3 regions of the Mesorhizobium sp. M4B.F.Ca.ET.058.02.1.1 genome follow, and region 1 is predicted to be linked to each of the others. Evidence: predicted binding sites of a transcription regulator. Region 1 holds the regulator's gene; each other region holds the start of a gene.
The links. The regulator PhoB, encoded in region 1, activates phosphate uptake and scavenging genes when phosphate is short. The targets are predictions, from matches to a motif close to TGTCATNNANCTGTCAT.
Positions count from the first base shown of each region.

Region 2: the regulator PhoB is predicted to act here: its motif matches at 7,029-7,045, upstream of ppk2 (polyphosphate kinase 2).
Region 3: the regulator PhoB is predicted to act here: its motif matches at 2,975-2,991, upstream of EJ073_RS00410 (esterase-like activity of phytase family protein).

Region 1 is NZ_CP034450.1:5,200,543-5,210,915, reverse strand. It holds gene EJ073_RS25330 (ATP-binding cassette domain-containing protein) at 1-120, opposite strand, end outside; gene EJ073_RS25325 (sugar ABC transporter permease) at 149-1,468, opposite strand; gene xylF (D-xylose ABC transporter substrate-binding protein) at 1,627-2,667, opposite strand; gene EJ073_RS25315 (ROK family protein) at 2,934-4,178, shown strand; gene phoB (phosphate regulon transcriptional regulator PhoB) at 4,182-4,871, opposite strand; gene phoU (phosphate signaling complex protein PhoU) at 4,891-5,601, opposite strand; gene pstB (phosphate ABC transporter ATP-binding protein PstB) at 5,625-6,449, opposite strand; gene pstA (phosphate ABC transporter permease PstA) at 6,465-7,781, opposite strand; gene pstC (phosphate ABC transporter permease subunit PstC) at 7,778-9,238, opposite strand; gene EJ073_RS25285 (substrate-binding domain-containing protein) at 9,432-10,373, opposite strand, start outside.
Region 2 is NZ_CP034450.1:1,232,047-1,242,419, reverse strand. It holds gene EJ073_RS06320 (OpgC family protein) at 1-193, shown strand, start outside; gene EJ073_RS06315 (LacI family DNA-binding transcriptional regulator) at 200-1,276, opposite strand; gene EJ073_RS31420 (hypothetical protein) at 1,454-1,597, shown strand; gene EJ073_RS31415 (hypothetical protein) at 1,656-1,805, shown strand; gene EJ073_RS06310 (DUF423 domain-containing protein) at 1,815-2,189, opposite strand; gene EJ073_RS06305 (YkvA family protein) at 2,248-2,628, opposite strand; gene EJ073_RS06300 (MFS transporter) at 2,660-3,913, opposite strand; gene EJ073_RS06295 (GntR family transcriptional regulator) at 4,029-4,694, shown strand; gene EJ073_RS06290 (glycosyl transferase family 90) at 4,864-5,835, shown strand; gene EJ073_RS06285 (aldo/keto reductase) at 5,850-6,893, opposite strand; gene ppk2 (polyphosphate kinase 2) at 7,137-8,057, shown strand; partial or broken gene EJ073_RS06275 (dihydrofolate reductase family protein) at 8,245-8,891, opposite strand; gene EJ073_RS06270 (cobalamin biosynthesis protein CobT) at 9,019-9,996, opposite strand; gene hemB (porphobilinogen synthase) at 10,003-10,373, opposite strand, start outside.
Region 3 is NZ_CP034450.1:77,552-87,924, reverse strand. It holds gene EJ073_RS00430 (sugar phosphate isomerase/epimerase) at 1-277, opposite strand, end outside; gene EJ073_RS00425 (Gfo/Idh/MocA family oxidoreductase) at 274-1,302, opposite strand; gene EJ073_RS00420 (LacI family DNA-binding transcriptional regulator) at 1,500-2,525, shown strand; gene EJ073_RS00415 (hypothetical protein) at 2,556-2,870, opposite strand; gene EJ073_RS00410 (esterase-like activity of phytase family protein) at 3,079-4,545, shown strand; gene EJ073_RS00405 (L,D-transpeptidase) at 4,605-5,396, opposite strand; gene EJ073_RS00400 (LysR family transcriptional regulator) at 5,627-6,541, opposite strand; gene EJ073_RS00395 (hypothetical protein) at 6,646-7,194, shown strand; gene EJ073_RS00390 (Atu4866 domain-containing protein) at 7,191-7,439, shown strand; gene EJ073_RS00385 (MATE family efflux transporter) at 7,597-9,069, shown strand; gene EJ073_RS00380 (MFS transporter) at 9,073-10,281, opposite strand.

The DNA.
Region 1 (10,373 bases):
CACCTCGCCGGGGAAGAGATCGATCGAGGCGTCGTCGACGGCGCGGATGCCGCCGAAGGCGATCGAGATGTTGCGCATGTCGATCAGCGGCGTGCCGGTGGTGGGAGCTGTCTTTTCCATGGTCGCGTCTCCTCCCTGAAGTTCTTGCTCAGACTCGCTTGCGGTAGACGGTGTCGAGCCAGACGGCGACGACCAGAACCGCGCCGACGACGATGCTCTGCAGCGGCGAGTCGATGCCGAGCAGCACCATGCCTGACTGCAGCGACTGCATCAAAAGCGCGCCGAGCATGGCTCCCAGCACGGTTCCCGAGCCGCCGGCGAGCGACGTGCCGCCGATGACGGCGGCGGCGATGACCAGCAGTTCGTCCAGCGTGCCCAGCGCGTTGGTCGCGGCGTTGAGGCGCGCCGACGAGATCGCCGCGCTGATCGAGGCCAGCACGCCCATAATCATGAACACCTTCATCGTCACCCAGCGCGTGTTGATGCCGGCGAGCGAGGCCGCTTCCGGATTGCCGCCGATGGCAAAGACATAGCGGCCGAAGCGGGTGCGCCTGGTGATGAAGGTCATGACGATGCCGACCGCGACCGCCATCAGCACCGGTATGGCGATGCCATGGGCGATGAACAGGCCGCCTTCGGGAATGGCGATGCCTTTCTGCTCGGCGTACTGGCGCACGATGCCGACCGGCCACGGATAGGAATTGGCGACCCAGACCGCGCCGAGGATGGCGGCGCAGGCGACGATGCCGAGGAAGATTTCGGCCCATACCGGGCGCAGCGGGAAATTGAACCGCTTGCGCTGCGAGCGGCCGTTGAGCAGCGCGAAAGCGGCCGCCGCGCAGGCGACGACGCCGACGACCCAGCTGGCTGTGGCGCCGATCGAGCCGCGCGGTCCGCCGCCCATCAGCTGGAAAGTGGCGTCGAGCGGCGCGACCGTGCGGCCGCTGGTGATCATCCAGGCCATGCCGCGCCAGACCAGCAGGCCACCCAGCGTGACGATGAAGGCCGGCACCTCCATGTAGGCGATGATGAAGCCCTGGAACGCGCCGATCGCCAGGCCAAGCACCACGCCGGCGGCGAGCGCGATGATCCAGAGCCACGGATTGCCGAGCTGGAAGCCAATGACTCGAATGAGGAATTCGGCCTGCGCCACGCCCATGATCATGCCGACCACGCCCTCGACGGAGCCGACGGAAAGGTCGATGTTGCGCATGACGATGACCAGCACCATACCGGTCGCCATGATCGCCACCGAGGAGGTCTGCACCGACAGGTTCCAAAGGTTGCGCGGGGTCAGGAAGAGCCCGCCCGACAGGACGTGGATGCCGATCCAGATGACCAGCAGCGCGCCGACCATGCCGAGCATGCGCGTGTCGAGTTCGGTTGCCTTAAGGAAGCGGCCGGCGGCGCTGAGTTCGGCTGCGCGTGCCCGGTCCGCGGCGACCGTGCTTGAGGTCGTATCGGTCATGATTTCCTCCCACCGGTTGCCGTCTGGCGCGGTTGCCGGAACATGATTCTATTGGCTTTCCCGGCTCACTTGAAGCCGGAAGCCGTTGCGAAGCGAAGCTCGATGGACGCCGCGGCTCTTGGGCCGCGGCGCCGAGTCTTCAAACCGGAAGGCTTGCCTCAGTTGCAGGCGGCGACGGCGCCGGCGGCAACGCCGGCGCAGACTTCGTCCTTCTTGATCCAGCCCGCGTCGATGACGACGTTGAGGTTGTCCTTGGTGATCGCCACCGGCGTCAGGAACAGCGACTTGACGGTGTTGCCGCCCGGCGTGGTGAAATCCTTGACGCCGGCGATGTCTGTCATCTTCTTGCCGTCGGCGAGCGCCGAGGCGATCTCGGCGGCGTTCTTGCCGAGCTCGCGCGCGTCCTTCCACACCGACACGGTCTGCGTGCCGAGTGCGATGCGGTTCAGCGCGGCGTGGTCGCCGTCCTGGCCCGACACCGGAACGGTCCCGGCGAGGCCCTGCGCCGTCAGCGCGGCGACGACGCCACCTGCGGTGCCGTCATTGGCCGCCACCACCGCATCGACCTTGTTGTCGTTGGCGGTCAGGAACTGCTCCATGTTCTTCTGCGCGTTGGCGGGCAGCCAGCCGTCGGTATAGGCCTCGCCGACATTCTTGACCTTGCCGCCGTCGATGGCTACCTTCAGGACTTCCATGGAGCCGGCGAACAGGAAATCGGCGTTCGGGTCGGCGCCCGAGCCCTTGATGAAGACATAGTTGCCTTCCGGCTTGACCTTGAACACTTCGCGGGCCTGCATACGGCCGACTTCCTTGTTGTCGAAGGTCAGGTAGAAGACGTCCTTGTTCTCGATCAGCCGATCGTAGCCGACGACTGGAATGCCTTCGTCCAGCGCCTTCTGCACCGCCGGTCCGACCGCGGAGGCGTCCTGCGCCAGCACGATCAGGGCGTTGGCGCCCTGCGATATCAGGCTTTCGACGTCGGTCAGCTGCTTGCCCGGATTGGACTGCGCGTCGGCGGAAATATACTTGTCGCCGGCCGCCTCGATGGCCTTCTTCATCGCCGCTTCATCGGTCTTCCAGCGTTCTTCCTGGAAGTTCGACCAGGAAACACCGATCACCTTGTCCTTCGCCTCGGCGACCGACGCGAGCGTCAACGACATGGCGACACCCGCCAGCATGGCGGCTGCGAATTTCTTCATGATATCCTCCCTGCGCCATTGCGGCGCGACCCAGACTGGCCCTGAGGCCGGCATAGAGGCTTTTTTTCGAGCCTCGAAAAAATAGTGATCCAACGCCGGAGCGCTGTCAACATTGATTCTGCTGGATTCTGACGCCCCTGCGAATTTTTTTCGAGCTCCGTAATAAATAAATGACAGGCCGGCCCGCTTCTGCCACAATTCATACGGTGTCCGCCGACGGCCCCTTGAGATCAAAAACGGCCGCGACGACCGGGAGGAAATAGGGCATGTCGGTTGGAATCCGCCACGACGATCTGCGCCGACGCAACCGGGCGATGGTGATTTCGGCCGTGCGCCGCGCCGGCCAGCCGTCGCGGACCGAGATCGCCGCCACCACCGGCCTCAGCCATTCGACCATCTCGGCGATCTCGTCCGACCTGATCCAGGAAGGCATCCTGACCGAGAGCAAGGCAAACGAGGCTGTTTCGCTGAAGCGCGGCCGGCCGCAGGTCGGGCTTGCGCTCAATCCGGAAGCCACGGCGGTGATGACGGTGGTCCTGTCGCTGAACTTCCTTTCCGTCGCCGTCATCGACTACGCCGGGCAGGTCATTGCCGAAGAGCAGCGCCGCCTCGACACGGCGATCATGCCGCGCGACGAGCTGATCGGCGAATGCGTGGCCATCGTCCGGCGCCGCTTCGAGGATCCCGATCTCGACGTCCGCGGCGTCGCCCGCATCGCCATGGGCATCCAGGGCATCACCGACACCCATGCCCGCGCCATGTTGTGGTCGCCGATCACGCCGCAGACCGACATCGCCTTCGCCGACATACTGGAAGCCGAATTCGGCGTTCCGGCCACCATGGAGAACGACTGCAACATGATGGCGGTGGCCCTGCAGTGGCGTGACCCTGACCGCTACCGCGACGACTTCATCGCCATCCTGCTGTCGCACGGCATCGGCATGGGGCTGGTGCTGAAGGGAGAGCTGTTCACCGGCACCCATTCCTCGGGCGGCGAATTCGGCCATATGATCCACCGGCCGGGCGGCGCGCTCTGCCGCTGCGGGCGGCGCGGCTGCGTCGAGGCCTATGCCGGCAACTACGCCATCTGGCGCAATGCCAAGGAGATGGGCGAGGACGCCGAGCCGGTCGATGTCAGCGACGCCGACATGCGCTCGCTCGCAGCGCGGGCGCGCGCCGGCGACGGTCCGGAGCGCCAAGCCTATCGCAAGGCCGGCGAGGCGCTCGGCTTCGGCCTCGGCAGCCTGTTCGCGCTGATCGATCCCGCACCGGTCGCCATGGTCGGCGTCAGCGCCGCCGCCTTCGACCTGATCGAGCCGGCGCTGCGCGAGGCGATCGCCCAGACCGCCGGCGGCCAGCATTCGAAATCGATCTCGTTCGACACCGAGCCGAACGAACTGCCGCTGATCCGCGAGGGCTGCGCCATGCGCGCGCTCGGCTTTGTCGACCAGGAGATTTTCGCGCCAGGCGTCCAGGCGAAAGGCAGCGCCGCCGGGAAGAGCGTGGCCTGAGCGTCAATCTTCCCTGATCGCGTAGCCCGCGCCGCGTATGGTGCGGATGACATCCGGCATGCGGCCATTGTTGACCGCCTTGCGCAAGCGCCCGACATGCACGTCCACGGTGCGCTCGTCGATGTAGATCGTCTCGCCCCAGACATTGTCGAGCAGCTGGCTGCGCGAGAACACCCGGCCGGGATGCCGCATCATGAATTCGAGCAGCCGGAATTCGGTCGGGCCGAGCCGGATCTCGCTCTTCTTGCGGTAAACGCGATGCGACTCGCGATCGAGCACGATGTCGCCGACCTTCAGCATGCTGGACAGGACTTCCGGCTTGGCGCGGCGTAGCAGCGCCTTCACCCGCGCCATGAACTCCGGCGTAGAGAACGGCTTGACCAGATAGTCGTCGGCGCCGGTCGAAAGGCCGCGCACCCGGTCGCTTTCCTCGCCGCGCGCCGTCAGCATGATGATCGGCAGCCGCTCGGTCTCCGGCCGCATCCTGAGGCGCCGGCAGAGCTCGATGCCGGAAACCGCCGGCACCATCCAGTCGAGCACCAGCAAATCGGGCACGTTTTCCTGCAGCCGGATCTCGGCCTCGTCGCCGCGTGTGACCACCTCGACCTGGTAGCCTTCCGATTCCAGATTGTAGCGGAGCAGCACCCCCAGCGGCTCCTCGTCCTCCACCACCATGATGCGTGGCGCGATCATCAGCCGGTCACCCTTCTTCTCAGGCCGCCGGCGCCGACATCGCCGTCTCGTCCAGCTTCGGACGATTGGCGGGCAGTTGCTGACCGGTCAGCACGTAGTAGGCGTTCTCGGCAATGTTGGTGACATGGTCGCCGATGCGCTCCAGGTTCTTGGCGCAGAATAGAAGATGCGTGCAAGCGGTGATGTTGCGCGGATCCTCCATCATGTAGGTCAGGAGCTCGCGGAACACCGAGGTGTATTTGACGTCGATGCGTTCGTCGTCGTTGCGGAGCTTGGCGAGGGCTGCGGCATCCGCGGCGGCATATTGCTCGATGACGCCCTGCACCTGGACCAGCACAAGCTGCGCCATGCCGTCGATGGAATGCGAGAGATCACGCGGCGTGACGCTGAGGCCGACGGTACCGACACGCTTGGCGATGTTCTTGGCGAGGTCGCCGATGCGTTCGAGGTCGCCCGCCATGCGGATCGAGCCGACCACGGCGCGCAGATCGTTGGCCATCGGCTGCCGCTTGGCGATCAGCGTGATGGCGCGGTCGTCGAGTTCGCGCTGGCGTGCATCCATGATGGCGTCGTCGGAAACAACGCGCTGCGCCAGGGCATTGTCGGAATTGAGCAGCGCGCGCGTCGAGCCGGCGACCATCGAGCGGGCGAGATCGCCCATGTCGGCGATCAGCTTGCTGATCGCTCCCAGATCCTCGTCGAAAGACGCAACCGTATGATGTTCACCCATGATCCTGTCCTCGTGCGTGGAAATCAGCCGAACCGGCCGGTGATGTAGTCCTGGGTGCGTTTGTCGTCGGGGTTGGTGAACATCTTGTCGGTGGCGCCTTCCTCGACCAGGTAGCCGAGATGGAACATCGCCGTGCGCTGCGACACGCGGGCCGCCTGCTGCATCGAGTGGGTGACGATGACGATCGTGTAGTTCTGGCGCAGTTCGTCGATCAGCTCCTCGACACGGGCGGTGGCGATCGGGTCGAGCGCCGAGCAGGGCTCGTCCATCAGGATCACTTCCGGCGACACGGCGATGGCGCGGGCGATGCACAGGCGTTGCTGCTGGCCTCCGGACAGGCCGGTGCCGGGCTCGTGCAGGCGGTCCTTCACCTCGTTCCAGATCGCCGCCTTCTTCAGGCTGGATTCGACGATCTGGTCCATGTCGGCCTTGCGCTTGGCCAGCCCATGGATGCGCGGGCCGTAGGCGACATTCTCGTAGATCGACTTCGGGAACGGGTTGGGCTTCTGGAACACCATGCCGACGCGAGCCCTAAGCTCCACGACGTCGATGTTCTTGTCGTAGATATCCTCCTCGTCCAGCGTGATCTTGCCCGTCACGCGCGCCGAGTCGATGGTGTCGTTCATGCGGTTGAGGCAGCGCAGGAAGGTCGACTTGCCGCAGCCCGAAGGTCCGATGAGCGCCGTCACCTGATTGAGGCGGACGTCGAGATTGACGTCGAACAGCGCCTGCTTTTCGCCGTAGAACACGCCGACCTTGTCGCCGCGCATCTTGATCACTTCGTTCGACTTGGCGTTCATCTTGTCGCCCACTGCGTTTTCAAGAGACTGTTCGGTCATGATGTTCATACCAGATGCCTTCTTTTACCAGCGCCGTTCGAACCGGCGCCTGAGCACGATCGCTGTGATGTTCATGGCCATGAGGAAGACGAGCAGGATGATGATGGCGCCCGACATACGCTCGACGAAGGCGCGTTCGGCCTCGTTGGCCCACATGTAGATCTGCACCGGCAGCGCGGTCGCCGGATCGAACGGAGTCTTCGGATAGTCGGCGACGAAGGCGACCATGCCGATCAGGAGCAGCGGCGCGGTTTCGCCGAGCGCGCGCGCCAGGCCGATGATGGTGCCGGTGAGGATGCCGGGGGCGGCAAGCGGCAGGATATGCTGGAACACCATCTGCATCTTGGAAGCGCCAAGCCCGAGCGCCGCCGAGCGGATCGACGGCGGCACGGCGGCAAGCGCCGCGCGGGTGGCGATGATGATCGTCGGCAGTGTCATCAGCGTCAGCACCAGGCCGCCGACGAAGGCGGCCGAGCGCGGCATGCCGAGGAAATTGATGAACACCGCGAGGCCGAGCAGGCCAAAGACGATCGACGGCACCGCCGCCAGATTGTTGATGTTGACTTCGATCAGGTCGGTGAAGCGGTTCTTCTTGGCAAACTCCTCCAGATAGATGGAGGCGGCGACGCCGATCGGCAGCGCCAGAAGCAGCACGATCACCATCATGTAGAAGGAGCCGATGATGGCAACGCCCATGCCCGATGTCTCCGGACGGCTCGAGGCGCCATAGCTGAACAGGCCCTTGTTGAAATGCTCGGCCATGGTGCCGTCGGCCTTGAGCTGGTTCATCCAGGCGACCTGCTGGTCCGAGACCTTGCGGCGCGCTTCCTCGACATTGAGATCGATCTGCCCCTTGAAGGCGGAATCGAGGTTTGCGGCGACGAGGATGTCGACATTGCGCGTCGTGCCGATGACCGACGGATCGGCAACGACGATGTCGCGCAATTGGACGCGCGCGCCCTCCGACAGGAAGCCCTTCAGCTTCAATGCCATCGGTTTGTTGCTGGGGTCGATGCCAAGCTTGGCCATCAGCGCTCTGTCGGCAAGTTTGGGGTAGTTGGCCTTGATCAGCACCTCCGGGTCGGTGGCGCGTTTGTTGGAAGGATCGATGACCTTCTCGTCGAAATTGATCGGCAGCGATACCGTCGTCTGCCAGAAGGCGGTGTAGCCCTTCGAGACGATGGTGATCAGCATGATGGCGAGGAAGGCGAGGCCGACCGAGATCGCCAGCGCGCCGTAGATGCGGAACCGGCGCTCGGCGGCGTAGCGCGCCTTGAGGCCGATGTCGCGGCGCGCGGGGGCCGCGGTGCGGACCATCGTATCCAGCGGGATATCGGTCATTCGTACTGCTCCCGGTATTTGCGCACGATGTAGAGGGCCACGATGTTCATCACCAGCGTCAGCGCGAACAGCGTGATGCCGAGCGCGAAGGCGACCAGCGTCTGCGGCGAATTGAATTCGAGGTCGCCGGTCAGCTGGTTGACGATCTTGACGGTGATGGTCGTCATCGCCTCGAACGGATTGGCAGTGAGATTGGCGGCGACACCGGCCGCGAGCACCACGATCATCGTCTCGCCGATGGCGCGCGAGGCGGTGAGCAGGATGGCGCCGACGATGCCGGGCAATGCCGCCGGCAGGATCACCCGCTTGATCGTCTCGGAGCGTGTCGCGCCGAGGCCGAGCGAGCCGTCGCGCATGGCGCGCGGCACCGCGGTGATGATGTCGTCGGAAAGCGAGGAGACGACCGGGATCAGCATGACGCCCATGACCAGGCCGGCGGTGAAGATGCTCTGGCCCTGGATGAAGGGCGAGCCGCCGGTCAGCGCCGCGGAGAGATCGCGCAGGAACGGCCCCAGCGTGACGACGGCGAAGATGCCGTAGACGATGGTCGGGATGCCAGCCAGCAACTCGAGCGCCGGCTTGACCACCGACCGCACCTTGGGCGAGGCGTATTCGGCCATGTAGACAGCCGACATCAGGCCGACCGGCACCGCCACCAGCAGCGCGACGAAGGCGATGTAGAGCGTGCCGGCCAGAAGCGGGATCAGGCCGAACTGGCCCTGGCTGCCGCCCGAGCCGGCGGCGGCGAAGCGCGGATCCCAGACGGTGCCGAAGAAGAAGCTCGCCGGCGAGACGCTCTCAAAGAACTGGATGGTCTGGAACAGCATCGAAAGCACGATGCCGACGGTGGTCAGGATGGCGATGGTCGAGGCCGCCAGCAGCCCCCACAGCATCAGCCGCTCGACATTGTTCCTGGCGCGCGCCCGTGGCGCGACTTGTCTTAGCGCATAGAAGGCGCCGGCGATCGACAGGGCAAGGGTGACGACGGCTCCGATCATGCCGAGCCGGCCCTGCACCGCGTTCGCCTCGACGGCAATCGGGATCATGTAATCCTGGGTGTCCGTCGCCAGCGCCACGCCCTTGGCGGCGAGCAGCGGCTGCAATTCGGCGAAGCTGGCGGGAAGCTGGGTGTTGGCATCGAGCTGGCGCAGGCCCTTGGCGAGGCTCTTCACCAGGCTGACGTCGAGCGCCTCGCTGGCGACCGCGCTGTCGGCGGTGCGCTCGGGCAAAGCGGCATGGATGTGGCGGTCGAGGTAGATGGAGGAACCGATGTTCCACACGGCAAGCAGCAGGAGGGCCGGCAGGACAGCGAGCAGGAAGGCCCACCAGCCGTGATAGTGAGCGCGCGAATGCGGCTTCACCGATCCATTGTCCTGCGCGACGGCGCGTTGGCGACCGATGAAGAATGCGACCAGGCCGACGGCGACTACAATGGCAAGTACGAGCATGGACGACATGAACCCACCCCAGGGGAAATCCCTTGTTTGAGCATGATCTTATCCGAACCAGAGGTCAGCGAAGCAAAAACCGGTCCCCACTTTTCGCTGACGCGGTGCTTCGGTTCGGGATCATGCTCCGGTCGCTACCGCCGCTGCGGCAGGCGAAGAGATCGGGGCGCGGGCAAACCCGCGCCCCGGTCCGCAAGCTTGATTACATGGTCTTTCCGGCGGCGAACGCGTCGCGCTGCGCCTGACGCTCGGCATCGGGAGCCGAAACCAGGCCGTACTCGGCGAGCGGGCTTTCCGGGCCGATCATCTGGTCGTCGAGGAAGAACTCGACATATTCCTTCAGGCCCGGAACGACGCCGAGATGCGCCTTCTTGACGTAGAAGAACAGCGGGCGCGAAACCGGATACTTGCCGCTGGCGATGGTCTCGGTCGAAGGCGTGACGCCTTCCACGGTGGCGACCTTCAGCTTGTCGGCATTGTTTTCGTAGAAGGCGAGGCCGAACACGCCGACGCCGGTCTTGTTGGAGTCGATGCGGGCGAGCGTCTCGGTGTAGTCGCCGTCGATGTCGACAGCCTTGCCGTCCTTGCGGATGGCGATGCAGGTCTTGCCGACTTCCTTGTCGTCGCTGATGCCGGTGGCCTTGATGGCGGCCTTGTCGCAGCCGGCGTCGAGAAGCTTGGTCTCGAACACCTCGCGGGTGCCGTGCTTTTCACCCGGGATGTAGGCGGCGATGTCCCAGTCGGGGAGCTTCGGGTTGACCTGGTTCCACTTGGTGTTCGGATTGTCGACCAGCTTGCCGTCGACGACGAGCTTGGCGGCGAGCGCCTTGTAGATGTCGGCGGGAGCCAGCGCCCAGTCCGGGCCCTTGACGTCGGTGGCGAAGACGATGCCGTCATAGCCGATGCGGACTTCCTGGATGTCCTTCACGCCGGCGTCGGCGCAGGACTTGATCTCGTCCTTCTTGATCGGACGCGAGGAGTTGGCGATGTCGATGGTGTCTTCGCCGACGCCCTTGCAGAATTCCTTGATGCCGGCGCCGCTGCCGCCGGACTCGACCACCGGGGTCTTGAACTTGGTGAAGGTTTCGCCGAACTGCTCGGCGACGATCTTGGCATAGGGAAGGACGGTCGACGACCCGGCAAC
Region 2 (10,373 bases), 2.5 Mb from region 1:
GAAGCTGATCAATCCGGGCGGCCTCGCCTATGACACCCTGCTGATATCGGCCGGCATCGCCATGCAGTTCGCGCTCGCGTTCTATCTCGAATGGCTGTCCGGCATCGGTTCATCGGGCAAGAAGCCGGCCCGCGGCGAGGTGCCAGCGCGTGCGTCTTTCGGCGTCCAGCCGATGGCGGCGGGGAATCGGTGAGGTCGGTCAGGGCCTCGCCGGTCCGGTCGATGCCCTGACGATTAGTTCGACACCGAGCATCTCGCGTCGCACTGAGCCGTCGAAATTGAGGATCATTCGCGCCGCCCGACGGCCGATCTCGGCGATCGGCTGGGCGATCGTGGTGAGCCGAGGGCTGCACAGCAGGCCGTCCGGAACGCCGTCGAAACCGATGACCGAGACATCCCCCGGGACATTCAGACCCCGCCCGGTCAGCCAGTCGACCGCGACCATGGCCATGCGGTCGGACATCGCCAGGATCGCTGTGGGCGGCTCGCCGCTGGCGAAGATGGCTTCGAGGCCGGCCCTGGTGGAGGCGGCCTCGTTTTCGGTCTCGTAGACCGGCACCTTGGTGGTGTCGATGCCGAAGCGGGAAAGCTCCTCGAAATAGCCGGCAAGTCGGTCGCGCGTTGCGGTGTAGAGCGCCGTCCCGAGCCGCCCGGGCGTCACAAGACCGGTGCTGCCGTCAACGAAAGGCAGCGACAGAACGGCGAAGCGGCGGTGCCCAAGTTCGCTGAGATGACGCGCGGCCAGCCTTGCGCCGGCGACGTTGTCGATACCGATCATCGAGATGGTGTCGTCATCGAAGCCGACTGCGAGCGCGACGAAGGGGAGCCTGCGTTCGCGCGTCAGCTCGACGAGGCGAGGGCCTCCCTCGATGCAGAACAGGATGAAGCCGTCGACCAGGGCACTCTGGATGTTCCAGGCGAGTTTTTCGTCATTTTGAGCCGATACCAACGCAATGCCGGCACCTGTGGCGTCGCATGCCTCGGAGATACCGGCCATCATCACGCGCGCGAAAGGGTCGTCGAAGAAATAGGAGAGGGGCTCGGTCGATGCGACGCCGATCGCATTGACCTTGCCGGCGCGCAGCAGCCGGCCTTTGGGGTCGGGTCCGGCATAGCCCATCGCCTCGGCCACCGCCTTGACCCGCTCGCGCACTTCCGCGCGCACGATCTCCGGGCGGCTGAAGACGTTGGAGGCCGTGCCATGCGAGACGCCGGCCGCCTTGGCGATATCGGCCAGCCGGATGGGGCGTGCCTGGCCTTCGATGAGTGATGCCATGTCTGTTCTCCCGGACCTCCCACGCCGCACTACATGGACGGGGATCGATCTCCGGTCCAATATCATTTTTCTTGGATCGATTCAAATTCCGCTTGACTCCCAGGTCGGATGGCCTATGTTTGAATCGATCCAAGTTGGCAATTCGGCCGATTGGAGCGAGTTTGGAAGGAGGGTGCGATGCATCCGGTCAACTTTCTGTTTGAGGACGTCTACCGCAACGATTGGGGCATTGCCTCGGCTGCGCTCAGCGAGAAGCGCCGCGGCAAGGCAAGTCCATGGAGGCGCGAGCCGCGCTTTATCGTGGATCGCAAGCGCGGCTGAGCGGTCGGTCTTTTTCACGTCGATCGATTGGATCGATTCAATTCAGAGGAACAAAGCTATGCATCCGATGAACCATCTGTTCGAGGATATCTATCGCAACTATTGGGGCATCTCTCCGGCGTCCGAGCGGCCGGAGCGGCGGCGCCTCACAGGGCCGGCCGTGCGCAGTCGCGAATGGCTGGCAAGGCGCGAGCGCCGGCAGGACTGAGCGCCGGTCTCAGGCGCGACGCAGGACGAGGGCCGAACCGGCGATCGCCAGCCAGCCTGCAATCAGGAGGGTGCCGCCGATCGGCGCCGACATCGGAAACAGCCGCGAACCCAGGAAGTCGCGGGCGAGAAGATCGCCGCAGAAAAGCACCAGCCCGAAAAGCAGGACCAGGCTTGCGATTCGCAGGGCGCGGTCGGCGCCGATCAGCCCGACGGCGAGGAAGACCGGCGCGTGCATGAGCAGGAAAGACGCCGCCGTGCCGACGAAGCCGCCGCCCAGATGCGCGGCCGCGGCCGACAGCGCCACGCCCGCCGCGCCGCAGAGGCCGCCGGCAAGAACGAAGATGCGGCTGCCTCCGCTAGCTGCTTGTTCAGTTGTGCCCATATGGGGGTGCCTCCTGCCATACGACCGATGTAGTGAAAGCGCGGATGGTGTCGCGAACTCAGCCGATGAAGTAGCGATAGCCGAGCCAGGCCGCCAGTGTGGCAGATGCGCCCCAGACGGAAGCGATGACGACTGCGGCTACCCGACTCACCGGGCGCTCTCCCGCAAGCGCGGCAGCGGCTCGATGTTCTGCCATGACCTCCGGTGGAATCATCTTCAGCACGGCCAGGATGCCGAGCGGCACAATGATTGCGTCATCGAGATATCCCAGCACCGGGATGAAGTCGGGAATCAAGTCTATTGGAGACAGGGCATAGCCGGCGACACATAGCGCCAGCACCTTCGCATACCAAGGCGTACGGGCATCACCGGCCGCGAGATAGATCGCGTGCACGTCTTGCTTGATCGTGCGCGCCCAGTCCTTCAGCTTGCCGTTCATCGGGTGGGTTTATCCGCAAAAGGCGAACGTGTCAGGAACTGCCGGCTTGCGCCAGTATGTTGCGCGTGCGCCGCGACTGGACAATCCAGTTGTAGGCCGCGCCGCCGGCCATCAGCAGCGATGTTCCCAGGAATACCGAGCGCATGCCGAAATGGCCTCCGGCAAAGCCGCCGAGCAGTGGCCCGGCCACCTGGCCGACATATTGCGCCGAGATTGACAGGCCCAGCACATTGCCGCCGACGCCGTCCGGCACGTTGTGGCGGATGACGCTGGTGATGCAGGGCAGGAGCCCGCCCAGCGCCAGACCCATCAGGAAGCGCAGACCGATCAACTGCCAGCCCTCTGTGACGAAGGCCTGTGGGATCAACAGCAGGGCCGAGATGGCAAGCGCGGCGATCACCACGTTCCAGTGGCCGATGCGGTCGGCGAGCTTGCCCAGCCACGAGGCCGACAGGATGGCGCCGAGCGCCGCCGCCGACATGACCACCCCGGCGACCAAGGTCACCCGGCTCTCGTCCTCGATCAGCTGCTGCACATAGACAGTGATGATCGGCTCGATCGACATGGTAGCGAAGGCGAGCAGCATGCCGGTCGCCAGCATGGCGACGACCGGGCGCTTGTCGGGGATCTGCGACCAGCCGCTTTTCGGCTTTGACGCAGCTCCAGTTTTGGCCGCCGCCGGGCGAGGGGTCTCCTTGATCAGGAAGGTCGTCGCCAGGAAGGCGAGGAAGATGACGCCGCCCGACAGCAGGAAGGTGGCGCGGATGCCGATCACCGGCGGCAATGCGCCACCCAGCAGCGGCCCGACCAGGCCACCCGCCGTGATGCCGGCCGAGAGCACGCCCAGCGCCCAGCCGGAACGCTCCTTCGGTGTCTGCATGGCGACCAGGATGGTCGAGCCCGACGAATAGCCGCCGGCAAAGCCGATCAGCAGGCGCAGCAGAACCAGTTGCCAGACGGTTTCGACCATGCCGGTCAGCGACATGCAGATCGCCATGCCGAAACTGGCACGCACCAGCATCAGCTTGCGGCCGTAGCGGTCGCCCAGCCGTCCCCACAGCGGCGCCACAAGGGCGGCCGCGAAGAAGGTGGCACCGTAGGCGATGCCCGACCATTGCACGATCGCGGCATGGCCCTCGGCGCCCAACTGCTCGACATAGAGCGGCAGGAAGGGCAGCAGCAAGGTCATGGCGATGAGCGTGCTGAACGAGCCCGCGAAGCAGACGGCGAGATTGCGCCGCCAGTGGACGTTGTAGCCGCCCTGTTCGCTGCCGTTCTTGCTCATCTCATGCCCGTGCCATGGTGGGGTTGTTACGGATACCAATTTGGGATACCAAGCTGGTATCCGTCATGGACCTCAACCCTGCCGCTGTCAATGCGGCCATACGAACGGAACCGCCATGTCGCAGATGCAGAGCGTCGAACGGCAGCTTCGCGAGATGATCCTCGGTCTTGAGATCGGGCCCGGCGAGCGCCTGACCGAGCGCTGGATCGAGAGCCGCTTCGCCGCCTCGCGCACGCCGGTCAGGGCCGCGCTGCTGCGGCTGGAAACCGAAGGGCTGATCTGCCGCGACGGGCGCGGCTGGACGGTCTCGCCCATCAATCTGGCCGAACTCGAACAAATCGCCGTCTATCGCGAGGCGGTCGAGGTGGCCGCCGTCAGGCTGACCTGCCTGCTGGAGGACAGAAGCGCCGTCGACGCCATCGAGGCGATGCTGGAGTCCTGCGATGCAGGCACTCCGCGCGAGGAATGGCGCCGCATCGGCATGGATTTCCACATCGAGCTGGCCAGGCTCTCCGGCAACGAATTCTTGTTTCGGGCGGTGCGCGATGCGATGACCAGGCTCTCCCGCGCGCGCTGGCTGGAGGTACGCGACGAGGCGGCACTCGGCCGCGCATGGGCGGAGCATCATGCCGTACTGGCGGCTGTGCGGGTGGGCGATGCGGAAGCGGCGGCGCGATTGCTTTCAGCCCATATCGTCGGCAGCCGCAACCGGCTGGTGACGTCGCTGCGCGACGACCGGCGCGGCCTGCGGGCCCGGGGCTTCGCCGTCGTCGCCGCGTGATCGCGACCATCGCCCTGGACTGAACCGTCACCCGCACAATGGCTTGCGCGGCATTGCGCCCGCCAACCCAGCCGGCTCTCGGCCGGCCGGCGGTGCCGTGCAGTTTGCAGTGTGAAAGTTCGACGGACTGATGCTAAGAGCATTTTGCCCCCAGTCCAGGTGACCAACGATGGCCACGCCTCTCCGAACCGCAGCCAAGGTGTTTTACTACGCGCGCAACTTCGCGCGCGACCTCGCTCCGCAGGCGCTGTTCCGCCACCGGCTGAGGGGATGGCTTGAGCAGGCACGGCGGTCGGACGGCTCGGTCCGCGAGCGGGTGAACTTCTATAACAGGCTGCAGCAGCCCTTTGTGCCGAGCCCGGCAGCGGTGCCGGTCAGCCGGCTGCCGTTCTCGCCGAGCATGTATTATTACGACCTCAAGGAATTTGCCCGCTATTTTGATCCGGTGCTGCTCATCGACCTCGAATTTGGCGATGTCATCGACGTTCCCAAGATGCCGGCGATCGTCAAGGACCGGCCGATCATGGACGGCAACGGCAATGCGGTGCTGATGAAGCTGGACAAGTTCCGCCACTTCCAGATGCCCGCCGACCGGCAGCCCTTCGCCGACAAGCGTCCGTTGGTGGTTTGGCGCGGCGATCTCAACAACCCGATCCGCACGCGGTTCCTCGATGCGGTGCGCCACTTGCCGATCTGCGATGTCGGGACGCCGAAAAAGGACGCGAAGGCCGAATACCAAAAACCCTATCTCACCATCGATGAGCAGCGGCGCTACCGCTACATTGTCTCGCTCGAAGGCAACGATGTCGCGACCAACCTCAAATGGATCATGAGCTCGAACTCGCTCTGCCTGATGCCGCCACCGACTTACGAGACCTGGTTCACCGAAAGCGAGGTCAGGGCCGGTGTCCACTATGTGCAGCTGGCGCCTGACTTCTCCGATCTCGCCGACAAGGTGCGTCATTTCGAAAGGCACCCGGCCGAGGCCGAACGCATCGTCGCCGCCGCCAACGCCTATTGCCGAAAATTCCGCAACGAGCGGGACGAACAGGCGATCTCGCTGCTCGTCCTCTACAAATATTTCGTGCTGAGCGGCCAGGTCAAACCGGATCCCGAAGTCTGGCGCTTCATCGCCGGCTGACCCGTTGCGGCCCCTCAGATATCGCTGCGGTCGAGCACCAGGTCGGCCGGTCCGAAGCGGCCCTTGGCCGTCAGCTGCTGGTGCCAATAGGGGTAGAGGACCGGCGGCCGGCTGACGGCGTCGAGCCGCGCACGCTCGTCGAAGGACAGAGTCAGGCTGGCGGCGGCGATGTTGTCCTTGAGCTGCGCCTCGCTGCGGGCGCCGATCACCAGCGACGAGACGGCCGGCCGGCCGAGCAGCCAGGCGAGCGCCACCTGCGCGCCCGATACGCCCCTGGCCTTGCCGATGTCGACGAGCACGTCGACGATCTGCCACAGCCGGTCTTGGTCGCGGATCGGCGGCTCCGACCAGCCGCCGAGCTGGCGGGCGGTTGGGCTGTTGCGGTCGTACTTGCCGCTGAGCAATCCGCCGGCGAGCGGGCTCCACACCAGCACGCCGAGCCCCTGGTCGACCGCGATAGGCAAGAGCTCGTATTCGGCCTCGCGGGCCTCGAGCGTGTAGTGGATCTGCTGGGTGACGAAACGCGGCTGGTGGCTGCTGTCGCTGATGGCGAGCGCCTTCATCACCTGCCAGCCGGAATAGTTCGAGCAGCCGACATAGCGGATCTTGCCTTGGCTCACCAGCGTGTCGAGCGCGGCAATCGTCTCCTCCAGCGGCGTCACGCCATCCCATTCGTGCAGGAAGTAGATGTCGATGACATCGGTCTTCAGCCGCTTCAGGCTCTTCTCGCACTCGCGGATCAGGTGATGGCGCGACAGGCCCTCGTCGTTGGGACCCTTGCCGATGCGCATGCGCGCCTTGGAGGCGATCAGCACGTCGTCCTTGCGCTTGCCGCCCAGAGCCTCGCCGATGATCTCTTCCGAAATCCCGTTCGAATAGACATTGGCGGTGTCGATGAGGTTGATGCCGGCATCGATGCAGAGATCGATCATCCGGCTCGCTTCATTGAGGTCGGTCTTGCCGACCGCCGCGAAGGCGCCGGCGCCGCCGAAGGTCATGGTGCCGAGCGTCAACGTCGAAACCTTCAGCCCGGAACGGCCGAGTGTGCGGTATTCCATTTGAGATCCTCGCGATTGCATTGGGAGAGGCGCCACGAGCGGGCTGCCCGAATGAGAACGCATATTTGTAGGACAAGTTCACCGGTTTGTCGCCCTGTCGCGGCGAGCGGTCGTTCAAATCTCAAGCGACGGTATTGCAATAAAACCGTCATTGCCGGCCTTTATTGAAGTCGGCTCAGGATGGCGCGCGGCAGCAGGGTGTCATCCCACCACACATGGCAGGCTGGCACGCGGAGCAGCACGATGAACGAACTGAAATCGAATTCCGGAGCCAGGGACTGGCTGGAAGCCGAACTCGCCGACACGCTCGACGAGGACTACGAACTGGAGCTATCGGAGCCGGCGCTGTCGCTGGAGATCGCCAAGATCTACAAGGATTCGCATCCGCCTTCGATCGAGCGGCAGCAATATTTCCGTGACCTGCTGCGGCTGCAATCCGAGCTGATCAAGCTGCAGTCCTGGGTGGCCTACCACAAGAAGAAGGTCGTCGTGATCTTCGAAGGCCGCGACTCGGCCGGCAAGGGCGGCGTCATCAAGCGCATCACCCAGCGGCTCAATCCGCGCATCTGCCGCGTCGTGGCGCTGCCGGCGCCGACCGAGCGCGAGAAGTCGCAGTGGTATTTCCAGCGCTACGTGCCGCATCTGCCTGCCGGCGGCGAGATCGTGCTGTTCGACCGCTCCTGGTACAACCGCTCCGGCGTCGAGCGGGTGATGGGCTTTGCCGGGCCGGACCAGGTGGAGGAATTCTTCCACGACGTGCCGGAATTCGAACGCATGCTGGTGCGCTCCGGCATAACGCTGGTCAAATACTGGTTCTCGATCACCGACGAGGAGCAGCAGATGCGCTTCCTGATGCGCATCCACGACCCGATGAAGCAGTGGAAGCTGTCGCCGATGGACCTGCAGTCGCGCGTGCGGTGGGAGCAGTATACCAAGGCCAAGGAAGAGACCTTCGCCCGTACCAACATCCCCGAGGCGCCCTGGTTCATCGTCGAGGGCAACGACAAGAAGCGCGCCCGGCTGAACTGCATCGACCATCTGCTGCAGCAGTTTCCCTATGAGGAGGTTCCGCACGAGGAGATCACGCTGCCCGAGCGCGTCTTCAATCCCGAATACGAGCGCCAGGTGCTGCCGCGCGAGCTTTACGTGCCGGAGAAGTATTGAGCATCTTTTTTCCTTCTCCCCGTTTACGGGGAGAAGGTGCCCGAAGGGCGGATGAGGGGCGGCGCCGACGTCAGCAATTGAGCCTTAGTTCGCCGTCAGCGGCTTGTCGCCAATCTTCAACCGGCAGCGCGGCCCCTCATTGCCCTGCCGGGCATTTCTCCCCGTGAACGGGGAGAAAGAGCTGTAATCACGCCCGCTCAATCACCACATGCGTGGCGAGGGGCGTTGCCACCTGCTCGGTGCAGCGATAGCCAAGGCCGGGCATGTCCAGGCCGGCGAAAAGATGCTCGCCCTTGCCGAGCAGCACCGGCGATACCGCTAGGTGCATCTCGTCTATGAGCTTCTCGTGCAGATATTGTCGGATGGTCGAAACGCCGCCGCCGACCCGCACATCCTTGCCGCCAGCCGCCTCCCTGGCTTGCTCCAGCGCCGAGTGGATGCCGTCGGTGACGAAGTAAAAGGTCGTGCCGCCTTCCATGGCGATCGGCGCCCGCTTGTGATGCGTCAGCACGAAGGTCGGCACGTGATAGGGGGGTTGTCGCCCCACCAGCCCTTCCAGGTCTCGTCCGGCCATTCGCCGCGGATCGGGCCGAACATGTTGCGGCCGAGGATCCAGGCGCCGACATTCTCGAAGCTGCGCGTGGCGAACGCGTCGTCCGTGCCGGTGGTACCGCCGTCCTTGCCCATCACAATCTTGCGAAAAAAGCGGGTGCCGATCATCCATTTGTGCAGGTTCTCGCCGCCGATACCGAGCGGGTTGGCGAGATCCTGATCCGGACCGGCGCCGAAGCCGTCAAGCGACAGGGTGAATGCACTGACGCGAAGCTTGGACATGCTACCTCCTTCATAACCAGTTGTATTTTGCAAGCAGTTAGTGGTTAGTCTAACTGATTGCGTATTGCAAGCGGTATCTGGTGCGCGGATGGATGCGGATCGCGCCCCGGCAAGTTCAGGAGAATGATCAGTTCGGCGACGGCGAACTACCAACCTCGTCCGCCGTGTCACCGGCAGACATCGTTCCACCGGCGACAAGCTGGCGCTGCAATGCCATCAACATGGTTCTGCCGAGCTCATCGGGTGCCTCGCAATTCGTTGACACTCGATAGGAGTTGTCGACATAGGAACCAAAACCAACCGCCAGCAACTCAACGTCTCCGGCTGTCTCCAGTTGCACCGCCACTTGAAAGAGATGGTCTTGGAGATAGCGAGGGCCATTTGCGTGAAGCGTGGAATCGTCGACCGGCGCCCCGTCCGACACGACGAGCAGTATTTTCCGGCGCTCGGGACGTTTCCGCAGCCGGTCGGCTGCCCATTCGATGGCCTCGCCGTCGATATTTTCCTTGAGCAGGTCCGGCCGCAACATCACCTTGAGAGCATGACCGATACTGCCCTGACGCATATCGTCGGCCTCCCGATAAACGATATGAAGCAGGTCGTTCAGCCTGCCCGGATTTTTGGGCCGGCCATCTGCATCCCAGGTCTGCCGTGAGTACCCACCGCGCCAGGCGCGCGTGGTGAAGCCCAGGAGCTCGACCTTGATGCCTAGCGTCCTCAGGAACTCCTGTGCAATGTCGACGGAAGCGGCGGCGTAGAGCATTTTTTGGCCGCGCATCGATCCGGAGTGATCGACGAGAATGGAAACAACGGTATTGGCGAGGTCGGGCGCCGACGGGCCGTTGCGGATTTCCGCGGCGAGATCAGCCGCCTGAATGAGATGTTTCGTCCTCCAGCCCGCCAGGCCGTTCTCCAGTTCGGCCCATGCGGTGTCGAGCGCGGATTGATGCTTTCCCGAAAGCGGCCCGATAGCACTGGACAGCTTGGAACTCGGCACAATCCAGTCATGGAGCGTGACGTAGGCGTGATAGCCCGGCGTAGTAGTATCGCCGCGTGGGGTGGCAACGAACAATGATTTGAGATGCTTGCCCAGCCCCCGCAGCAATGTCGGCTATCCCTTCAGCATCGCCGCCACTTCTGGCGCGAAATAGGTGAGGATTCCGTCGCAGCCGGCGCGTTTCAGCGCAAGCAGCGATTCCAGCATCGCCTTCTCGCCGTCGATCCAGCCATTGGCGGCGGCCGCCTTGATCATCGAATATTCGCCCGACACCTGGTAGGCGAAGGTCGGCATTTGCAGTTCGTCCTTCAGCCGGCGGATGATGTCGAGATAGGGCAGGCCGGGCTTCACCATCAGCATGTCGGCCCCTTCGGCGAGGTCCTGCTCGGCCTCGCGCAGCGCCTCGTCGGAATTGGCGTGGTCGAGATAGTAGGTCTTCTTGTCACCCTTGAGCAGGCCGGCCGTGCCCACCGCCTCGCGATACG
Region 3 (10,373 bases), 1.3 Mb from region 1:
TCTCCCAGGCCGCGAGCACGCCGCGATCGACCTCGCCGCTCTCCAGCGGATTGCCGAACACGCCGATCGACGAGATGGTGACGTCGGCATCGCCGATCGCCTCGCGGATCTGGCCGGCGAGCCGCGGCAGGTCCTTGCCGCCAAGCGTCTGCCAGAAGAACGGCTGGATGCTCTCGAAACCGAGCGGCAGGATCTGTTTGATGTAGGCCGCCGGGTCGTCGAGATTGGCCCTGACCATGGTGCCGATCCTGATGTCAAGGAGCGGGTTTGCCATCATTGCGCTTCCCTGGCGATCGCAACCCTGCGTCCGGTCTCGGCGCTTTCGATCGCGCCGAAGACCATGGCCAGGCTGTTGATGTTGTCGGTGCCGCGCGTTTCCGGCTCGGTGCCGGTCTCGACCGCATGCATGAAATCCCTGATGATGCCGAGATGACCGTCGACGCGGTCGAATGCGTCGAGCGGCGGCACATCGATCGGCTGGGTTTTGTCGAACAAGCCGTCGCGGCCCGGCGTCACAACCTCCGCCTTAAGCCCGTCAAACCCGTCCCAGAGCAGGCTGCCGCGCTCGGCGACGATGCGCCAGCTTCCTTCCCAGCTGGTCCGGAAGCCGTCGGCGCACCAGCTGCCCGCATAGGTGAAGACCTTGCCGCCGCCGAAATCGAAGACGGCGCTGGCCGACGATCCCTGCCGGTACCAGGAACTGGCCGGCTCCCACTCCTGGCAGTAGACGCTGGCCGGCTTGCCGGCGGCCATGTAGCGGGCGGCATCGAAGGTGTGGATCGCCATGTCGAGCAGCAGCACATGCGCCATCTCCTCGCGAAAGCCGCCGAAATGCGGTGCGACGAAGAAATCGGCATGGATGCTGGTCGGCTTGCCGATGGCGCCCGAGTCGAGAAAGCGACGGATGCGCCGGACATTGGCGACATAGCGCCGGTTCTGCACGACGGCATGAACACGCCCGGCGCGACGCGCCGCCTCGACAATGGCGCGGGCATTGTCCGGAGTGTCGGCCAGCGGCTTTTCGGTGAGCAGATGGCAGTTGTGGGCAAAGGCCGAAAGCGCGACGTCACGGCGGGCGGCGGGAACGACGACGTCGAACACTGCGTCAGGCTTGGTCTCATCGAGGACGGCATCGAGGCTGGTGCCGATGACGGCCCCGGCAAGCCCGTATTCGCGCGCTCTCGCCTGCGCCCGTTCGGCGTCGAGGTCGACTAGGCCGGCAATCGTCAGCCCGTCGATCTGCCTCGCGGCATCGAGCCACTGCCTGCTCATCGCTCCGCAGCCGGCCAGGACGACCTTCATCCAGCGCTCCTCCTCCGCTCGGCCCCTCCAGGCCGATCGTCACGGCGTCCACGGCATCACCGTAAACGTTTTTCCGTAAACGTTTACGAGAACACACCCGATAGCGTAGAATGTCAATCGGCTGTTTTGCGAAAATCATCCCAAAGCCTTGGCCTGAGCGGCAGCCAGTGCTAGCCAAGGCAGGGGGAGAACCGTCCTTGGCGTCCAGCATCCACGACCTTGCGCGTCACCTGAACATTTCGATCGGCACCGTGTCGCGCGCGCTGAACGGCCGCGCCGACGTCAATGCCGACACACGCCAGCGCGTGCTGGATGCGGCCAAGAAGCTGAACTACGCCCCCAATCAGTCCGGCCGCAGCTTGCGGCAAGGCGCCACCCGTTCGATCGCCTTCATGCTGCAGCCGCATCCGGGCGACCAGCAATATGGCGAACCGTTCTTCATCCCGCTGCTGATCGGGCTGCAGGGCAGGCTCGCCGAAAGCGGGCTGGACCTTACCGTGGTGATGGGCGCCCCCGGCGACTACCAGCAGGAGCGCCTGCGCCGCGTGGTCGAGACACGCCGCGCCGACGCGGTAGTGCTGGCCTGGACACGGCGCGAGGACGAGCGCATTGATTATCTGGCCGAGAGAGGCTTTCCCTTCGCCACGCTCGGCCGCAGCCGTTCGGGTGGCAAGTCATACCCTTCGCTGGATCTCGATTTCGAGAAGGCCGGCAGCGACGCCGTCGACAGGTTGGTGGCGCGCGGCCACCGACGCATCGCCGCCATCCGCCCTGCCCTCAACCTCAATTTCGGCTACCTGTTCCTCGACGGCTACCGCAAAGCCTTGAAGCGGCATGGCATCGAGGTCGATCCTGCCCTGATCGCCGACGGCTTCATCAACGAGGCCGGCGGCTATCAGGTGACGCCGCGTGTGATGCTGGCAAAAGACCGGCCCACCGCCATCATCTTCAACAACGACGCCATGGCGCTCGGCGGCTGCAAGGCGCTCGCCGAAATGGGCATCCGACCCGGCCATGACATCGCGGTGATCGTCATCGTCGACACCCCGCTCTGCCGCTATTTTTCCCCGGCGCTGACCGCCTTCCGCCCGGCGCTTGAACCGATGGGCCGGCGGCTGGCCGAGATGCTGCTCGCATCGCTTCCTGCCTTCGCCGGCCCGGAAGGGGCGCGGATCATGCGCGAGGTCTGGCCGCTGGAGCTGATCGCGAGAGAAAGCGACTGAAAGCATTGCCGAAGGCTGGCCGGGCAGGCCTCAATCCACCTTCTTCTCGCCCTTCTCGCCAGCCTTGACGATGTCGCCGGTGGTGAACAGGATCTCCTTCAGCTCCGCCCGCCAGTCTTCCTTCTGACGCAGCAGGAATTCGAGATTCATGCCGAAGTGCTTGAATTCCTCACCTTGCGCATTCTTCATGATGGCGCGCGCCTGCGCGTCCTTTTCCACCGACATGCGCTGTTCGTACCAACTGATCGCCTCCGCCTCCTCGATCAGCGATGTGATCATGCGGGCAAAGGTCCGCACCTTCTGCGTCAATTCCTCCGCCGGCTCGTGATACTGATCGAAACCCATTTGTCCTCCTGAGCCCATGGCTCGACCGACGATCGCGGCGATGCCTGGGCTCGCCTGCAACGGTTCCGATTGGAAAATGGTTCCGGGCACGCGCCGGCGCGGCCTGTCACGCAAGTATCATGTTGGAGTCCTAGACCGCTTGCGGAAGGTGCTGGCGGCATGTCGATGCGACACCCGCTCAGGCATGCTCTGTCACAAGGGGATATCGATGAAACATCTCAGCCGGACTGCCGCACTTGGCGCGGCACTTGCCCTGTTCACCACCCTGACGCCCGCGCTCGCCGATGGCGTCGCCTATGTCAACAAGGGCCTGGTCGGCGTCGGCCGTATCCCCGCCAGCCAGAAGGACAAGTTCGGCGAGACCTTCGGCTCCGGTTCCGGCATGGCGATCGACGTCAAGGGCTGGGCGCGCGACGGAAACGCCTACAAGGGTTCACTGTGGCTGCTGCCGGATCGCGGCTACAACGTCGTCGGCACCACCGATTACCGCGCCCGTCTCAACACCATTTCGATCGAGCTTGCACCGACCGCTCCGGGCGCGGCGCTCGCCGCCGGCCAGGAACAGTCGGGTGTCAAGGCGACGCTCGCCGACACCTTGCTATTGACCGACGACAAGGGCGCTGACGCGACCGGCCTCGACCCGCTGAACGGCGTCCGCCCGGCAGCCGGCGACATGCCGATCCTGCCGCAGGCCGACAATGGCAAGCTCTCGCTGGACGACGAGGCGATCGTGCGGCTGCCCGACGGCACCATGTTCATCTCCGACGAATACGGCCCGAACATCTATCGTTTCTCGGCCGAAGGCCGCCTGATGTCGGCCACTCAGCCGCCGGCCGCCCTGGTGCCGATGCGCCACGGCAAGCCGAACTTCGCCTCCGACAATCCGGGCCCGGGTGCCGCCGAGCCCGACCCGAAGGATCCCGAGACCGGCCGCCAGAACAACCAGGGCCTGGAAGGCATGTCGCTGACGCCGGACGGCAAGTTCCTGATCGCCGTGCTGCAGTCGGCGCCGCGTCAGGATGGCGGTGATTCCGGTTCGACGCGCCAGAACACCAGGGCGCTGGTCTATGACGCTTCCGACCTCGCCCACCTCAAGCTGGCGCATGAATATGTCGTGCCGCTGCCGGTGTTTAAGGACGCCAAGGACAAGACCAAGGTGGCGGCCCAGAGCGAGATCGTCGCGCTCTCCAACACAAGCTTCCTGATGCTGACGCGCGACAGCGGCAACGGCCAGGGCGTGAAGGGCGAAGAGTCGCTCTACCGCAAGATCAACATCGTCGACCTGTCCGGCGCGACCGACATCGCGGGCGGCCCGTTCGACGCCGCCGACAAACCGGTGGCGCCGAAGGGCGTGCTCGATCCGTCGGTGAGCCCGGCCAAGCTCACGCCGTTCATCGACATCAACGACAAGGCCCAGCTTGGCCGCTTCGGCCTGCACAATGGCAAGCCGAACGACAAGGACAATCTCTCTGAGAAATGGGAGGCGATGTCGCTGGTCAGCGTGCTCGATCCGAAGCTGCCCGACGACTACTTCTTGTTCGTCGCTAACGACAACGATTTCCTGACCCAGGACGGCTTCCAGGTCGGCGCGCCCTACAAGGCCGAGGACGGCGCCGATGTCGACACCATGTTCCTGGTCTACCAGGTGACGCTGCCGAACCTCGCCACGAACTAGCTGCAGACAGAAAGGCGGACGCGCCGGGCGCGTCCGCCTTCAGGCCATTTGCCGATGATCTACTTCAAGATCTCCGCGTCCCTCGGCACGCCGGCATCGATCGGCTCGGCCGTCCTGTTCGACACGGCCGTGAGCTTGCCGGCGGGCGACAGGTTCGGGCGCACGTAGACCTGCGCGACGCCGTTAACACGACTGTAGAGGTCGATGATGTCCTGGTTCATGAAGCGCACGCAGCCGGACGAAGCATTCTTGCCGATGGAATCCCACTCCGGCGTGCCGTGCAGCCGGTACATCGTGTCCTTGCCGTCGCGGAAGAGATAGAGCGCCCGAGCGCCGAGCGGGCTCTGCGGACCGGGCGGCATGCCGTCCTTGTATTTCGCCAGTTCCGGCCGGCGCTGGATCATTTCCGGCGGCGGCGTCCAGACCGGCCACTTCTTTCGCGCCTGAACCACGGCGCTGCCGGTCCATCCGAAACCGGCCTTGCCGAGGCTGACGCCATAGCGGATGGCCTCGCCGCCGTCGCGCACCAGATAGAGGAAATGCTCGGAGGTGTCGACGACGATCGTGCCGGGTTTTTCGCCGGTCGGGTCGGGCACGATCTGGCGCACGAACTTCGGATCGAGCTTGGCCACCGGGATTGCCGGCAGCTGATAGCCCTCGTCGACGCGTGCCGCATACATGCTCTCGGCAGCGCCGAAAGCCGAATCGCTTGGCGGCGGCGGCGCTGCCGCCGGTGGCGCCACGTCGGTGGTGGTGCAGGCCGAAAGAGCCACGGAGGCGGCTCCCAGAGCGGACGCACCGAGAAACGCGCGCCGGTTCAGGCGCTCAGGAAACAGCACAGTATCGGACATGATCCCCCGGCTATCGATAAGATCTATTAAGGAGTGCGGCCCCACGCACCCGGGATCAATAGCCCATTCCGCACGCTTTGAGAACATGACTGGATAAACGCACGCCAGGGCTTGATGCCGAAAGTGTGAAGCGATTTTCGCGCCAGGCGGAATTTTCCGGCGTCGCATCGATCTCCACAAGCCGGCAAGAACAAGGTGGTTCGCCGGTGCTCGCGGCGATAGACGGTCGGTCAGCGCGATCGACCGCGACGTCCACCTGGGTTGCCGGCATTGATGTGATCGACCAGGGCCCGCAGCTTCGGAGCCATATTCCTTCTGTTTGGGAAATACAGAAAAAAGCCCGGGAATGAGGGCAGATATTGCTCAAGCAAGGAGACGAGCGCGCCGCTCTCGACATAGGGGCGGAAAGTCTCCTCGGTAGCGAAGGTGATACCAGCCCCAGCCAGAGCGCTGCGCAGCATGAGGCGCAAATCATTGGTGGTGATCTGCGGCTCAACCGCGACATTGAAGGAAGTGCCGTTCTCTTCGAATTCCCATCGATAAGGCGCGTTTTCCGGCGAGCGGCGCCAACCAATGCAGCGGTGGCGGACCAGATCGCGGGGATGTTCCGGCATGCCATTCGCCACCAGATATTCGGGAGAAGCGACGACAGCCTCCCTCACTTGCCCACCGACAGGCACGGCGATCATGTCCTGCTCTATGACCTCGCCCAACCGAACCCCGGCATCGAACCCGGCGGCAACGATGTCGAATTCCTCATCCGTTACGGTGACATCGACAATCACGTGCGGATGCGCTTCGGCAAAGGTCGTCAACAAAGGACCGGACAAAAACGGCTCGGCAATCGAGGTGACCGCGATCCTCAGCCTCCCCCTTGGGGATTGGTCACCATCGACACCCTCAAGCGCCTGCACAATATCGGACATGGGCCGACAGAGCGCATCATAAAGCCGCTGTCCCGCCTCGGTCAGGCGCACGGCCCTGGTGGTGCGCGTGACGAGCATCGCACCGAGATCGTCTTCAAACCGTCGTATTCCCTGGCTGACGGCAGAGCGGGTGACCCCTAGACGATCAGCGGCGGCGCGAAAATTGTCCTCCTCGGCCACGGCAAGAAAGAGGGGGAGAAGATTATAGTCCAGTCGCATTGTCAAACATTACTAACCAGCCAGTCGAGCATTCGACAGATACACGCAACATCAATTCTCGTCCAACCTTTTGGTGCCATTCGACAACCAGAAGGAAGATCGACATGAAAGCACTACTTCTAGCAGCCTGTTTGCTGGCCCTGGCCGAGCCAGTCGCGGCCCAACCCTGTCCGCTGGACGGAGGCAACGCCCCGCTTGCCCTTCACAAATCGTGGATCATGGAGGGGTGGGAACGCAATGAAGGCGACCCGACCTTCGTCTTCGCCGAGAAGATGAGCCGCTACTATGATGTGAAGGCACCCCGGGGCGTCTTCTACGACAATTTCGCACCCGGCCCGACACAGCTTTTCGACAACGCCGCTGTCTACGGAGCGAACTGGGAGAACCTCCAGAATGGCGCACGCTCCGTTCGCCACGCGCTCACCGGCGGTGATGATCAGATTGCGGGAGGCGATGTCGCCTCCACGACAATCGGTTTTGTCGGGCAGATCAGCCGCCTCGACGGAGAGGTCGTCGCATTCGACGGGCGCTCGCAGCTCGGTTGGGTCTGCATCGACGGCGCGTGGAAGATCCGTCAGGAGCTGAATTACGCGCGGGTGGTCAAACCGCAGGATATTGCACACTTCTATCCGCAGCAGGCGGAAGGCAAATGAGCATGTCCGATGCCACCCATCCCTACGTCGGCATGTGGGTTACGGCAGATGGCCATATCCGGCATCAACTCCTGCCAACCGGCCGCTATCTCGAGGCGCGCGGCAATCGCGAGCGCGCCTACGAGGGACGTTACGAGATAAATGCGAGCCACATCTACTATTGGGACGACACGGGGTTCACCGCCGACGGCGAGTTCGTTGACGGCATCCTGCACCATGCCGGCATGATCCTCTATCGGCAATAGACGGTGGAGGGGGACCAGGCGTGAATTTCGCGCCCGGCCTTTCCGATACGGCTCACGCAGCCGGCGGGCAGCGTGGCCATCGATCTGGCGGAAATGGATGTATGCGAAACAGGCCTGCGATAGGATCGCGGGCCTGATTCATTTTCGGTGCCCCACCATGGACGAGAAGACACCTGCCCGCCGGCGCACCGGCGACCTCACCAGCGGCCCGATCCCGCGCACGCTGCTGCTGTTCGCCTTGCCGGTGCTCGGCTCCAACGTGCTGCAGTCGCTCAACGGCTCGATCAATGCCGTATGGGTCGGCCGCTTCCTCGGCGAGGCGGCGCTGACCGCGACTTCCAACGCCAATCTGGTGCTGTTCCTGATCCTCGGCACGGTGTTCGGCATCGGCATGGCCGCCACCATCCTGGTCGCGCAGTCGGTCGGCGCCCGCGACCTGCCGGAGGCGCGGCGCATCGTCGGCACCAGCGCCACCTTCTTCTTCCTCGTCTCGGTGGTGTTCGCCGTCTACGGCTGGATCTGGGTCGACGCCATCCTCAACACGCTGGGCACGCCGGCCGACGCGCTGCCGCTGGCACGCTCCTACCTGCGCATCATCTTCGTCGCCGTGCCGATGATGAACCTGTTGTCCTTCGTCATGACGGTGCTGCGCGGTGCCGGCGATTCGCGCACGCCGTTCGTCTTCATGGCGCTGGCGGTCGTCCTCGACATCGTGCTCAACCCGCTGCTGATCCGCGGCCTCGGGCCGTTCCCGGAGCTCGGCATCGCCGGATCCGCCACCGCCACGCTGATCGGCCAGACGGTGAGCGTGATCGCCATCCTGATCGTGCTCTATGCCCGCAAGCATCCGCTGAGGCTCGCCGGCGCCAACCTCGCCCTGCTGCGGCCCGATCCGGCGCTGCTCAGGATCGTCGTCTTCAAGGGCGTGCCGATGGGCCTGCAGATGATCGTGATTTCCGCCGCGGCGCTGACGGTCATGGGCATCGTCAATTCCTACGGTTCTCAGGTCGCCGCCGCCTACGGCATCGCCGCGCAGCTCTGGACCTATATCCAGATGCCGGCGCTCGCCATCGGCGCCGCCGTCTCCTCGATGGCGGCGCAGAATGTCGGCGCCGGGCGCTGGGATCGCATCGGCAAGGTCGCGGCTTCGGGCGTCGGCTTCAACCTGGTGCTGACCGGCGCGCTGGTCTTCCTGCTGTTTTTCTTCGACCGTTCGATCCTCAGCCTGTTCCTCAGCACCGACAGCGCGGCCATAGACATCGCCGCCCACATCAACAATGTCGCGTCCTGGTCGTTCATCCTGTTCGGCGTCACCATCGTGCTGTTCGCCACAGTGCGCGCAACCGGCGCGGTGATGCCGCCGCTGATCATCCTGGTGATCTCGGTGCTGATCGTGCGCTCCGGCTTTGCCTATTTCTTCCGGAGCGTGATCGGCGAGGAGGCGCTCTGGTGGAGCTTTCCGGCCGGCTCGATCACTTCACTGGCGCTGGCCGCCGCCTACTACCGTTTCGGCGGCTGGCGCACCCTGCACATGATCGAGGGCAGGCCGGCCGCCGGCGAACCGCCGGACACTGGTCTCGGCGTGCCGCGCCAGCGCGCGAACATGGCGCCCGAGACGCCGGACGGCTGAACCCTAGCGCGCGTATTTCGCGCCGAACCCCAGCGCCACCAGCGCAAAGACCGTGATCATCCCGGCAAAGGCCAGGCTTGCTGCCGTCGCGCTCGTCCAGTTCGACAGGATGCCGATGCCGATGACCGGCAGCGCGTTGCCGCAGAAGCAGCAGATGAAGAAGGCCGACACAACTTCGGCGCGCCGGTCGTCCGGCGCGATCTGGTTCACCACCTGCAGGCCGCCGCGATAGCCGAGCGCCGCCGCCACGCCGCACAAGCCGGTTGCGGCGATCATGATTGCCATGGACGCATAGACTTGCGCGGCAACGACCAGCGCCACGGTTGGGGTCATCAGCGCCAGCGCCGCCAGCATGGTGATGCGGCTGGACAGTCGCACCGTCAGCAGGATGGTCGCGGCCGCCACCATCGACAGCTCGAAGAACAGCGCGCCGGCCTCGGCATGATTCGTGACCTGCAACTGCTGCGCCAGAATGCTTGGCGCCAGCGCCGCGTAGAAGCCGACCAGCGCCATGGCGCCGAAGCCAGTCACCGCCGGCGCCACGAAGGCCGCGCGGATGTCGGCGGGCACCGACAGCCGTGGCCACATCGAGACGTCCGAGAGCCGCCCTGGCCGCGACACGGTTTCCTGGGTGCGCCAGATCAAGAGCGTGACCAGGGCAAGCAGCGCCAGATAGAGCGCGAATGTCAGCCTGAGTGGCCAGGGCGCGTATTCGGCAAGCATCCCCGACACCAGCGCGCCGAGGCCGAGGCCGACGAAATTGGTGCTGGTGGCGATGGTTGCGGCGCGCGATCTGTCCTCGCTGTCGAGCAGCTCGGCGAGCCAGGCGGTGCCTGTTCCCGCGCCGACGCCGATGCCAAGACCGCTCAGGATGCGGGCGATATCGAGCCAGGCGACATTTTCGGCGAACAGGAAGACCAGCGCACTGACAAGGGCGGTCGCCATCGCCGCCAGGGCGGCCGGGCGGCGGCCGATGGCATCCGACAGCCGTCCGAACACCAGCAGCGCCGCCAGATTGCCGACGACGTAGACGGCATAGACCAGCGTCAGCGTCATCTGGGAAAAGCCGAAGGCTTGCTTGTAGATGACGTAGAGCGGCGTCAGTACCGTGCTTCCGGCAAACAGCGCCGCGCTCATGGCGGCGACGGCGGTGGTCGCGGCGCCGCCGCCGAATTCATTGTCGCGCGTCATGGCTTGAGCGTAGGTCGTCATCTCGACGTCCTTCTTTTTGGGGAATGCCCGCCTAACGTGCAGATGGTGACGGCCGTTCCGCTCGCCCAATACGCTCCTGACAGGATGGTCAG